DNA from 3 places in the Neobacillus sp. PVCKKU3 genome. Region 1 is predicted to be linked to each of the others. Evidence: riboswitches for the same ligand, from Rfam matches in the RefSeq annotation. Region 1 holds a riboswitch; each other region holds the start of a gene.

Region 1 (4,276 bases):
GCAAAATCTGGATCCGCCAATAAACAAAATATGAAGGGACCAAATGACAGCCAAGAGCCTGAAATCAACTTTATAGAAAAACAGCTTCTGCAAAACAGCCGCCATTAGGATAGTAGATGTAACTACCTTTAAAATAAGGATGGATTCCCCTATACTGGCATATTGCCAGGCTTTTTTATAAAGCCTAAATATAAATGAAAAAGTATGATGACTTAATAAAATGGCGATTGAAGTAAATAAATTCAAGACGGTGAACACATTTGTAGTTGCATCAACCAGAAATCGGCTGAAAAAGATAACACTAATGACGATACAAGAATCAACCAAAAAAAATATAGACAATCTCTGTCGGTAGGTCATAATCCCCCCCCTTTTTAGGTGCAATAAATAACATGTTAATGCTGATTATTAAATTAAAGCTTTTGATTAGAAGAGTTCTTGAATCCCGCCTAAGCAAAAGCTTTAATGGTAAAACAGGGCATCCAACCCCCCCTCACATCACACTATCGACGACAAGCGTCTAAGGTTCTTCTCAACCCACAGCATGACCGAGTGCCTCCATTGATAGTGGTAAGGAGACATCACCCATTATTAATAGAAATTGCGATTGTTCGTTAGACAACAAAACACGTGCTATATAAAGAACGTAATTATTAAAAAAATACCAATAATATAAATTGGTCAATTTTACCTAAATCTTTTTTCCTAACTTTTATTAATATGAATCCCTCTTTCATTATTAACATTATAACAAACGAATAGTTCTTGGTAAAGAACAACTAAGGTTAAATTTTTCGACTCACTTTTTTATTGAAATATCCATAAAATATTTACTGCAATTCTTTATATTGCACAGCCTTTAACCTCTTCTTTATGAAAATCAAGTAAAAATATTGTATAGCTCTCTTTCGATTTGTTCTTTAAAGAGAACTAAAAGTAAGTTATAATATTCTTAACTGTGGAAAAATAATTATTTTACATATTCACCAAATTCGACCTTCCAATATCAAAGTTTTTAGAAACCTATTTATTTAGATTAATTTTTCCTCTAAATCTTATATTCAAGTCTTTTGGCGATCTTCATCGTTTCAGTCAAAATTAATTATTCTTAGTTTCTTTCAGGCCGGTTCCTGGAACAAACAATCAATTGAAATTAGGGAATAAGGGAGATTACTATGATTGGTGAACGAATAAAAAAATTACGAAAGCAAAAAAATTTTTCGATAACTGAGCTTGCTGAACTCGCGAACGTCTCAAAATCATATCTAAGTTACATCGAGCGGAACCTTAATAAAAACCCATCCATTTATTTTTTACAAAAAGTGGCAAGACCTTTAGATGTCACTTTAGAATATTTGCTGACTGGACTTGATAATGATGATTTATCCCCCAGCGAAAATGAACTGGACGAAGAATGGAAGAAAATTATTGAAAAGGCAATTGAAGACGGAATAAATAAAGATGATTTCCGAGAATACATTAACTATATTAAATTCAAAATCTGGGAAAAAAATCAATAAAACGCTTACTTCAACAACTTAAACAAGAAATAAAGAAAATACATTGACACCATTCATATAGTGTAGTAAATTTTATAAATAGTCAAAATATTAATATGTTCTTATCAAGAGAGGTTGAGGGAAGGGCCCGGTGACACCTCAGCAACCTTCAATGTCTTTAACATTGAAACGGTGCTAAGTCCTGCAAATTGTTACTAATTTGCGAGATAAGAAGAGTGACAGATGTATTGTACATGCAAAGGTCTTCTTCTTATAGAAGGCCTTTTTTTAATATCAAAAAGGAGTGTAGACAACAATGTATAAAATCGATACGAAACTTGCTCAAATTGGGAACCGCAGTGAAACTACAACAGGAACCGTTAATCCCCCAGTATATTTTTCAACTGCATTCCGGCACGAGGGGATTGGACAATCAACAGGCTTTGATTATATTCGAACCGGAAATCCGACACGCCAGTTGCTTGAGAAAACCATCGCCGATTTAGAAGGTGGAGATCAGGGCTTTGCCTGCAGCTCTGGAATGGGGGCCATTTTAACAATTCTTTCCTTATTTCAGTCTGGTGACGAATGGCTTGTCAGCGAGGATTTATATGGCGGAACCTACCGTTTGCTCGAAAAAGGCTTTCAAAAGTGGGGCTTGAAAAGCCAATATGTAAATACCTGTTGTCCTGAAGAGGTTGAAAACAACATTACACCAAATACAAAAGCAATCTTCTTGGAGACACCAACTAATCCGCTTATGCAGGAAGCCGATATTGCCGCCATTGCAAAAATTGCCAAATCGCATGACATTTTGTTAATTGTGGACAACACCTTCTATACCCCTCTTCTGCAGCAGCCGATTGCACTTGGTGCAGATATCGTGATTCATAGTGCAACGAAATACCTTGGAGGCCACAATGATGTTCTAGCTGGACTGATTGTCGCGAAGGGTAAGGAACTTTGTGAAGCATTGGCCTTCCATCATAACGGTGCGGGTGCCGTTTTAAGCCCCTTCGATTCCTGGTTGTTAATGCGCGGGATGAAAACATTGTCGCTCCGTATGGAACGGCATGAGAAAAACGCTAAGGCTGTTGTTGAGTTTCTTTCCAATAGCGATGCGGTGACAGATGTCCTTTATCCAGGAAGAGGCGGAATGGTTTCTTTCCGTATTAAAGATGAAACGTGGGTAAATCCGTTCCTACAAAACATAAAACTGATTTCGTTTGCTGAAAGCCTTGGCGGAACCGAAAGCTTTATCACGTATCCAGCGACCCAGACCCACGCTGATATCCCGGAAGAAATCCGAATTGCACAAGGTGTCTGTAACCGTCTATTGCGTTTTTCTGTAGGAATTGAAGATGCAGAGGATATTATTTTTGACCTAGAGCAGGCTTTTGCTAAGTTAGTTGAAGGAGTTAATGTGTGATGGAACACGAAGAATTTAGTTTTGAAACTAGACTTCTTCATAATCGGCATAAAATGGATGCACAAACAGGAGCAGTCAGTGTCCCGATCCAGCATGCATCTACCTTTCATCAGTTTGAAATTGACAGTTTTGGAAAATACGATTACGCCCGCAGCTTAAATCCAACCCGGGAAGCTCTGGAGGATATTATTGCAGAACTCGAAGGCGGAACCCAAGGGTTTGCCTTCTCTTCTGGGAGCCTGCTGCGACTTTCAGTCGGACTTGAAAAGCCTGAAGACTTGATTAAGGACTTTTCACAAGCTTTGGAAAAGCTGCAGGTGAATAAGCTCTCTCAAGGAGAATAACGATGAGTTTTTTAGAAAAATTACAAAATCAAATTTTGATTGCCGACGGGGCCATGGGAACAATGCTTTATTCCTATGGCAAAGATTCCTGTTTTGAAGAATTGAATCTTTCCCGCTCTGAGCAAATTCAGAATATCCATAAAGCCTATATAGATGCCGGTGCCGATATTATTCAAACGAACACCTATGCGGCCAACTATTTAAAGCTTGGACGATACGGGCTGGAGGATTCAGTCAAGGACATCAACAGTGCCGCTGTACTAAATGCCAAAAAAGCTGCCGAGAACCGTGCCTATGTGCTTGGGACCTTGGGGGGCAACCGCGGCATCAAGCCCAAATCCATTTCAATAGAAGAAATTAAACGGAGCTTTCGCGAGCAGCTGTATTGCCTTTTATTAGAGGGAGTTGACGGCCTTTTACTCGAAACCTTTTACGACCTGGAAGAGCTTGAAACCGTCCTGACCATCGCCAGAAAGGAAACCAATCTGCCAATTGTTGCGCAAGTTTCCCTTGCAGAACCGGGAATTTTGCAGGACCGTACTCCTGTCAATGATGCTCTGCAGAGACTTGAAGGGCTAGGCGCTGACGTTGTCGGCCTAAACTGCCGGCTTGGCCCGCATCATATGCTGGTTGCGCTCGAACAAATCGAGCTGCCTAAGCGAGCCTTTCTTTCAGCCTATCCAAACGCCAGTCTCCCTGCTTATACGGATGGAAAGTTTCATTATGATGGTGATGCCGATTACTTCCGCAGGTCTGCGGCTGAATTCCGCAAGCAAGGTGTCCGACTTTTAGGAGGATGCTGCGGCACAACACCTGAACACATCAGGGCATTTGCCACCGAATTAAAAAACAGCACTCCGATAACAGATAAAATAGTAGAATTAAAACCAAAGAAAATCATAGTTGAAGATCGTCCTGCCAAGCGGGACTACACCCCTCTTCAAGATATTGTGCAGGAACGGCCATCAGTTATCGTGGAATTAGATCCTCCAAGAAAGCTTGAT
Region 2 (4,276 bases), on a different contig from region 1:
AAAATCCTCCTTTTTCCTTTAGGATTCTCCAATCTTTATTGGCGTATCCAATGAAAAAAGGATATGGATCTCGTCCATACCCTTTTGATTTAAAAATTACTTTTTCATCCAGCTTGGTTTTCCAAAACCTTTAAACTGATCATCGATGACTTTTTCGAAATCTGCTGATTCAACAACAGCTTTCAGATCTTTTGATAACTGTGAATCTTTGTTGCTTGTTTTAACTGCCACAATATTGCGGTAATTGTCTGCCATGTTTTCAAGCGTTAAGGCATCAAGAAGATTCATTTTTGCTGCAAGAGCAAAGTTTCCTGGTACTGCAGCTAAATCTGCACTTTCAACTGAACGTGGAAGCTGGCCTGCTTCGATAGGCTGGAACTTTAGGTTTTTCTTGTTTTCAGCGATGTCTTTTTCAGATACTTTTAGTGGATCTGCATCTGCTTTGATAGTGATAAGCCCTGCATCACGAAGTGTGTTTAATGCACGTGCTGCATTTGTCGGGTCGTTTGGAAGTGTAACAGTTGCCCCTTCTTTTACATCTTTAATCGATTTTATTGTGTTTGAATAAATCCCCATTGGTGCAGTTGGCACAGAAATAAGTGCTGTTAAATCCATGTTGTTTTCTTTCGCGAAATTTTGAAGGTAAATCGTGTGCTGGAACAGGTTGGCATCGATATCGCCATTGTTTAATGCTTTGTTTGGCTGGATATAGTCACTGAATTCAACAATTTCAACTTTGTAGCCTTTTTTCTCTAGGCCTGGTTTAATCGCTTTTGTTACCATGTCGCTATATGGGCCTGCAGTCGCGCCTATTTTAATTTCTTTTGATTCTGTTGCTTTTTCCTTGCCGCTTGCTGTTTTGTCCTCGGAGTTTCCGCATGCTGCTAATGCAAAGACTACACAAAGTAATAAAATGCTTGTTAACCATTTTTTCATAATAATTTCTCCCCTTTATTTATCTTCTTTTATCTACAACTTTGGCGATATAGTCACCAAGAAGCTGAATGACCTGAACTAAAATAATTAAGATTAAAACTGTTGAAATCATGATGGTATTGTCGTATCGATAATAACCGAAGCGAATCGCCAAGTCTCCAATACCGCCGCCGCCGACTGTACCGGCCATGGCCGAGAAACCAACTAAACTAATGAGTGTTAACGTGACACCTGAGATGATACCGGATCTGGCTTCAAGTAATAGGACATCTTTTATAATCATCCACGGGGTTGCCCCGGCAGCAATAGCTGCTTCGATTACGCCTTTGTCAATTTCTCTCAGTGCATTTTCAACAATCCTTGCAAAAAACGGAATTGCCGCAACCGATAGCGAAACACTGGCGGCAGTTGGGCCTATGGTAGTCCCGACGAGTAAGTTTGTCAGTGGGAGCAATGCCACCAATAATATAATGAAAGGAATCGACCGGACCATATTGACAATAAAACCCAGGACATTCTGGACGGCTCGATTTTCCATAAACAATCCTTTATCGGTTATGTAAAGCAATATCCCAACCGGCAATCCGATTATCGTCGATACGACCAACGAAATCGCAATCATATAGATGGTTTGAAAAAATGCTTTATTGATATCCGGAATAAGCTCCATCAGATGTGCAAAATCAAAGCCCATTGTGTAACACCTCCACCTGTGCTGCCCGGTTTTCAATATAATTTAGGGCTTTTTCTATTTCCTCTTTTTGTCCTTTTAGCTCCATTATGAAAATACCAAGCGGTTGCTCTTGAATATATTCTATTGAACCATGCAGAAAATTACCTTTTACGTTAAATTGTTGAAGAGTATCAGAAATGACCCCCTCTCCAGCGACTTTTCCTTTGAAGGTCACTTTCACAATTGGACCCTGGCAGCTTTTTAGAATAACTTCCGGGATTTCAAGAGTTACAACACTTTCTATAAATTCTTTTGTAAGTGCTGTATGCGGGTTGGCAAAAATGTCATATACCGAACCTTCTTCCACAACTCGTCCATCCTGCATAATTGCCATCCGGCTGCAGATTTCTTTAACAACATCCATCTCGTGAGTGATCAATACAATGGTGATGTTGAGTTCTTTATTGATTTTTTTCAATAGATTTAGTATCGACTTTGTTGTCGTAGGGTCAAGTGCTGATGTTGCTTCGTCACATAAAAGCACCTTCGGATTATTTGCGAGAGCCCTTGCAATACCGACTCGTTGTTTCTGACCACCGCTGAGCTGTGATGGGTAGACATCACGCTTATCGGATAGGGCGACCATTTCCAGAAGTTCCTCCACGCGTTTCCTTACTTGATCCTTAGGATAGTTGGCGGCTTTTAAGGAAAAAGCAATATTTTCATAGACTGTTTTTTGGCTGATTAGGTAAAAGTGTTGAAAAATCATGCCTATTTTTAAACGTGAAGATCGTAATTGCTCGCCTCTTAGGGATGTCAAGTCAGTGCCATCGACCGTTATACTGCCAGAGGTTGGCCTCTCTAACAGATTGATACAGCGAAGCAGTGAGCTTTTTCCGGCACCAGAGTACCCGACGATTCCAAAGATTTCACCTTCCTGAACGGTTAGTGAAACATTATCAACACCTTTTACTTCACCCTTTTTTGTCTTATAAATTTTGCTAAGGTTCTTTATATCAATCATACTGATTACCTCATTTTTCCGATATCTAAACTAGACTTTATACCCAAACAAAAAGCCCCATTCATTCTGAAAGGGGCGTCGAAATTAAATAGAATTTCGGCTTATCTTTCAGAATGAAAGTACAGTCATTCTGCAGGAATTGGCACCTTCCCAATCGGGGGTTGCCGGACGTCATCGGGCCATGTCCCTCGGTCGCTCTGGATAAGAAAATTAAATTAACAAATAATTAAGTTATATTAAGATAGTACAAATCTATTTTTGTTTTGTCAATCATCTAAATTATAGCGCAATTTACCCGATAGCGTTTTCAATATTGTCATATCAACTTATTATTAAATAAAAAATTTTTTTGTTCGATTAGAAAAGAGCTTTTCGCATGAAAAGCTCTTTGTGCATAACATTAGGCTAAAGCACCAGCAACATCATAGTTATGAATATCAATTTCCAATTGTTTTCCGAGTGCTAGTTTAGCGAGTTCTGCCCCTAAATATGGTCCGCTGGTTAATCCTGATGATCCTAGACCATTCGCTAATAAGATTCCTTCATAATTCGGAATAGCTCCAATAATAGGAAGAAAACCGGGAGTAAAAGGACGAAACCCTACCCTAGTTTCCAATATCATTCCACTGGCAAGTCCAGGAGCGACTGCCAAAGCTTTATTTAAGATTTCTTGGACACCTCCAGCCGTTACCCGATTATCAAATCCAGCATCATTTTCGTGTGTTGCTCCAATGACAACACGTCCACCTTCAAAGGATAGAATGTATTGATCGGATGGCGGCATGACCACCGGCCACGAATTTGTATCGATGTCTTGCATTTGTAAATGAATTATTTGCGCCTTCTGTGGCCTTACCAAAAATTCAACTCCTAATGGAGACAAAAATTCCTTTGCCCAAGCCCCTGCTGTAACAATAACTTGATCAGCAGAAAATGTTTTTTCATCCACTTTTACCCCTTGGACTTTATTGCCACTACTGATTAATGAGGCATCCCCTTTAACAACTTGGGCTCCATGCTTTACTGCAGCGTTAACTAGTGCATTACGTAAAGCCCGGCCATTTACACGTGCCCCGCCACTAACATAAACTGCCCCAAATTCATCGGACAACGGCGGAAAAAGTCGATTCGTTTCAGTTGGTGATAAAATTGTTATTTCGCCGATTTCGGGAGCATCCTCCCAACGGGTCCGTGCCCGTTCTGCCATCTTTTCCAACTTTGCTGGATCAGTGTGAATACTTAATGCCCCAACTCGTTTATAACCCGTATCTTTTTCCCCATCTGCTTCTAACTGAACTATTAATTCTGGATAATACCGGGCTCCACCTTTAACCAACTGGTACCAGGCTTTATTACGACGTTGGGACAACCATGGGCAAACAATCCCCGCAGCCGCGTCAGTGGCTTGACCGGGGACATGCCGGTCCACTATGATAACCTCGGCCCCCCATTTTGCAAGGTGATAAGCAGTGGATGCTCCGAGTATTCCTGCCCCAATTACAATTACCTTTTGCATAACTCACCTCAAAACAAAAACTCAGTCTTATAGACTGAGCAAAGTAGATAATATATATATTACAACAAATACAATACTGCTTTAAAGTTTCCTTGTGCGCTGCCTTCTCTCCATTACTTGCTCACAC
Region 3 (4,276 bases), on a different contig from region 1:
TCTTAAAGTTCTCACGGAATTGCTCTGCCAATTCTTTTGCCTTTTTTTCATAAGCATTAGGATCCGCCCATGTTTTAATCGGCTGAAGCACTTCATCAGGGACCCCAGCAATATGGAGCGGGATATTTAGGCCAAAGAATGTATCCTTAACAGTTTCTACGTGATTTAGTTCTCCTTCAAGAGCTGCCTGCACCATTGCTCTTGTATATGAGAGTTTCATACGATTGCCGACGCCGTATTCTCCGCCAGTCCAGCCTGTATTAACCAAAAACACATTAACGTTATGCTCAAGTATTTTTTCTCCTAGCATTTCGGCATAGCGTGTAGCCGGCAGCGGCAGGAATGGTGCACCAAAACAGGTTGAGAAGGTTGCCTGCGGTGAAGTAATGCCACGCTCTGTTCCAGCAAGCTTTGATGTAAATCCGCTTAAGAAATGGTACATGGCTTGTTCCCTTGTTAATTTAGCGATTGGCGGAAGAACACCAAATGCATCTGCAGTTAAAAACACAATGGTATTCGGGTGCCCGGCAATGCTAGGCTGGACAATATTATCAATGGCCTCCATTGGATATGCGGCCCGAGTGTTTTCTGTTAATGTTCCATCATCGTAATCCGGAATTCTCGATTCCTGGTTAATCACAACATTTTCAAGAACGGTCCCGAAACGGATGGCATCAAAGATTTGCGGTTCTTTTTCACGGGATAGATTAATACATTTTGCATAGCAGCCGCCTTCAATATTAAAGACGCCATTTGATGACCAGCCGTGCTCATCATCGCCGATTAGACGGCGATTAGGGTCTGCGGAAAGAGTTGTTTTTCCAGTTCCGGATAAACCGAAGAATAATGCTACATCCCCTTCAATGCCGACATTCGCTGAACAGTGCATAGAGAAAATATTGTTTTCAGGCAGTAAATAGTTCATGACAGAGAAAATTGATTTTTTCATTTCCCCCGCATATTCAGTTCCTCCAATTAGAACTACGCGGCGTTCAAATGATATAATAATGAAGGTTTCAGAATTCGTACCGTCGACTGCCGGGTTTGCTTTGAAATTAGGGGCAGAAATTACTGTAAATTCAGCTTCATGAGTCAGAAGTTCATCTTCCGAAGGCCGAATGAACAACTGGTGGGCAAAAAGATTATGCCAAGCAAATTCATTTATGACTTGAATCGGCAGTTGTGATTTCTTATCAGCACCAGCAAAGCCTTTAAATACATATACTTCTTCTTGCTGTTTTAAGTATTCTAATACCTTATTATAAAGATGATCGAAAGTCTCTTGTGAGATTGGCTGATTTAAAGAACCCCAGGCAATTTTATCTTTGGTTGACTCCTCCAAAACAGTGAATTTGTCTTCTGGAGACCGCCCAGTATATTTTCCTGTTGAAACACGAACCGCTCCGGTGGAAGTGAGTGTCCCTTCTTTTCTGCTGAGGATTTTTTCAACTAGCTGCGGCACAGATAATTGGACTTGGACATTACTTTCATTAAGTAATTCCTTTAATTCATTTGGGATATGAACAGAATTCATTTAATGAACCTTCCTTTTTATGGTTTTTTTAATTTGATATATTAATATTGAATAGTATAACACAATTAAAATAATAGTCTATACTAATTAGCGAAATTATGCTGTATTTTATACCTTATTCTAAAGGTGATTAAAAAGTCATGAAAAAAACAGTTTAAGCATATTTTGTATCATACTCCATTGTATATTTTGGTTAATGTTGCTAAAAAATACATTGACATACTTTAAGAATCTGGGGTATGATTTAACCTTGAACGGATACTCTCTTATCCCGAGCTGGTGGAGGGACAGGCCCTATGAAACCCAGCAACCTGCAACTAGGAAAATGTCTATTTTTAGTCGTTTTTCGGGCAAAGGTGCTCAACCTGATGCAAGGCTAGTCCTTGAACGATAAGAGTGAAAGGCACGCAAAATGTTTGCATTCAACCTTTCCTCATGGAAAGGTTTTTTTGTCTATTTGGCAAACACACGTGCTGTTTGAATCGCTTTACTAATCTTCTAAAGAATCTCGGTTGGGTTTTTTCGGTAGTATTTCATAAAAACCTGATGTTTATTTCATACTATTAGGGATGAGTTCCGTATCAAAATGGAGGTTATTTGGAAAGGGTGTTAACCTTTGAAAAGTGAGCCTCATTATTTCATTATTATAGGAGGAATTCAGATGTCACTAAAACGCCATTTGTTCACTTCTGAATCAGTAACTGAAGGTCATCCTGATAAGATTTGTGACCAGATTTCTGATTCTATTTTAGACGCCATTCTAGCAAAGGATGCAAATGCCCGCGTAGCTGCTGAAACATCAGTAACGACCGGCTTAGTTCTAGTTGCCGGCGAAATCACTACCTCTACATATGTAGATATCCCAAAAATTGTTCGTGAGACGATCAAAGAAATTGGCTATGTTCGTGCGAAATATGGCTTTGATTCGGAAACATGTGCGGTGTTAACCTCTATTGATGAACAGTCTCCTGACATTGCTATGGGTGTCAATCAAGCACTTGAAGCTCGTGAAGGTCAAATGTCAGATAAAGAAATTGAAGCAATTGGTGCAGGTGACCAAGGTTTAATGTTCGGCTTCGCCTGTAACGAAACGAAAGAGCTGATGCCTCTTCCGATATCTTTAGCCCATAAGCTTGCCCGCCGGTTGACGGAGGTTCGTAAAGAGGATATCCTTCCATACCTTCGTCCGGACGGAAAAACACAAGTAACGGTCGAATACGATGAGAACAACAAACCGGTTCGGATTGATACAATTGTTATTTCCACCCAGCACCATCCGGAAATTGGACTAGAGCAAATCCAGCGCAATGTTAAGGAACATGTTATTAATCCGGTTGTACCAAAAGAATTAATCGATGAAAATACAAAATATTTTATAAACCCAACCGGCCGCTTCGTAATCGGCGGACCGCAGGGGGATGCAGGACTGACTGGCCGTAAAATTATCGTGGATACTTACGGAGGCTATGCCCGTCACGGCGGCGGCGCTTTTTCCGGTAAGGACCCGACAAAGGTTGACCGTTCTGCCGCTTATGCTGCACGTTATGTTGCTAAAAATATTGTCGCAGCAGGTTTAGCTGAAAAATGTGAAGTCCAGCTTGCCTATGCGATTGGTGTAGCAAGACCGGTATCGATTTCCATCGATACTTTTGGCACAGGCAAAGTCAGCGAACAGGTATTGGTTGACTTAGTAAGTAAAAACTTCGACCTGCGCCCTGCAGGAATCATTAAAATGCTGGATTTACGCCGCCCCATTTATAAGCAAACAGCAGCTTACGGACATTTTGGCCGTACGGATGTTGATCTTCCTTGGGAACGCACTGATAAGGCAGATGCATTACGTGAGCAGGCAGAAGGAAAATAATATGGAGTGGGAGTTGCATTAAGGTGTAACTCCCATTTTTCATTAAACGTCTATTTTCTTGTTCAGTGTTTTAAAAATTGGAATAAAATGTTTAAGTAGGACTATTGAAGTGAAAAATGATGATACATGATTTTCCTTTTGTTCACAGTGCCATTTTTGAAAAAAAAGTGGTAGTATTAGAGAGTATGTTTTTACAAAAGGATATTTTGAAATAGAGTAGGTGAGGTACATAATGTGCGGTTTTATCGGTTGTGTACATGACAAAACGCAAAATTATCGTGACGAAGAAAAGCAGCTTTTTAAAAATATGAACGATATTATAACCCATCGTGGACCAGATGATGATGGTTATTATGATGATGATCATATTCAATTTGGTTTCCGCCGGTTAAGTATCATTGATATTGAATCCGGGCACCAGCCGCTAACGTATGAAAACGAAAGATACTGGATTATTTTTAACGGTGAAATTTATAACTATGTCGAGCTTCGTGAAGAGTTGCTCAAAGAAGGACTAACTTTTTCCACAAGCTCTGATACAGAGGTTATCATTGCTCTCTACAGCCATCTAAAGGAAAAAGCAGTTGAACGCTTGCGCGGGATGTTTGCTTTTGTTATCTGGGATAAGCAGGAACAAACACTTTATGGGGCTCGAGATCCGTTTGGAATTAAACCATTCTTTTATATGGAGGATGGTGACAGAACCTTCTTTGCTTCTGAGAAAAAGAGCATTTTGCTGGCTCTTAAAAATGATGTGCTGGATTATGATTCCTTGCAGCATTATCTAACCTATCAGTTTGTTCCAGAACCTGATACCCTATCTGAAGGAATTAAAAAGCTTGAACCAGGCCATTATTTTACAAAAAAAATCGGCTCGA

The links. Region 1 has a riboswitch for S-adenosylmethionine ahead of ACNQGS_RS20415 (methionine biosynthesis PLP-dependent protein). Riboswitches for the same ligand answer to the same signal wherever they lie in the genome.
Region 2: another riboswitch for S-adenosylmethionine. It lies ahead of ACNQGS_RS15340 (methionine ABC transporter ATP-binding protein); the one in region 1 lies ahead of ACNQGS_RS20415 (methionine biosynthesis PLP-dependent protein).
Region 3: another riboswitch for S-adenosylmethionine. It lies ahead of metK (methionine adenosyltransferase); the one in region 1 lies ahead of ACNQGS_RS20415 (methionine biosynthesis PLP-dependent protein).

The regions. Positions count from the first base shown of each region.
Region 1 covers NZ_JBLVQN010000033.1:51,067-55,342, forward strand. The annotation lists gene ACNQGS_RS20405 (polysaccharide biosynthesis protein) at 1-360, opposite strand, end outside; gene ACNQGS_RS20410 (helix-turn-helix domain-containing protein) at 1,176-1,520, shown strand; SAM riboswitch class I at 1,619-1,733, shown strand; gene ACNQGS_RS20415 (methionine biosynthesis PLP-dependent protein) at 1,816-2,928, shown strand; partial or broken gene ACNQGS_RS20420 (PLP-dependent transferase) at 2,928-3,164, shown strand; gene ACNQGS_RS20425 (bifunctional homocysteine S-methyltransferase/methylenetetrahydrofolate reductase) at 3,275-4,276, shown strand, end outside.
Region 2 covers NZ_JBLVQN010000021.1:22,103-26,378, reverse strand. The annotation lists gene ACNQGS_RS15350 (MetQ/NlpA family ABC transporter substrate-binding protein) at 97-936, opposite strand; gene ACNQGS_RS15345 (methionine ABC transporter permease) at 956-1,630, opposite strand; gene ACNQGS_RS15340 (methionine ABC transporter ATP-binding protein) at 1,620-2,633, opposite strand; SAM riboswitch class I at 2,732-2,841, opposite strand; gene ACNQGS_RS15335 (NAD(P)/FAD-dependent oxidoreductase) at 3,034-4,149, opposite strand; gene ACNQGS_RS15330 (vWA domain-containing protein) at 4,231-4,276, opposite strand, start outside.
Region 3 covers NZ_JBLVQN010000005.1:26,387-30,662, forward strand. The annotation lists gene pckA (phosphoenolpyruvate carboxykinase (ATP)) at 1-1,534, opposite strand, end outside; SAM riboswitch class I at 1,798-1,931, shown strand; gene metK (methionine adenosyltransferase) at 2,196-3,398, shown strand; gene asnB (asparagine synthase (glutamine-hydrolyzing)) at 3,631-4,276, shown strand, end outside.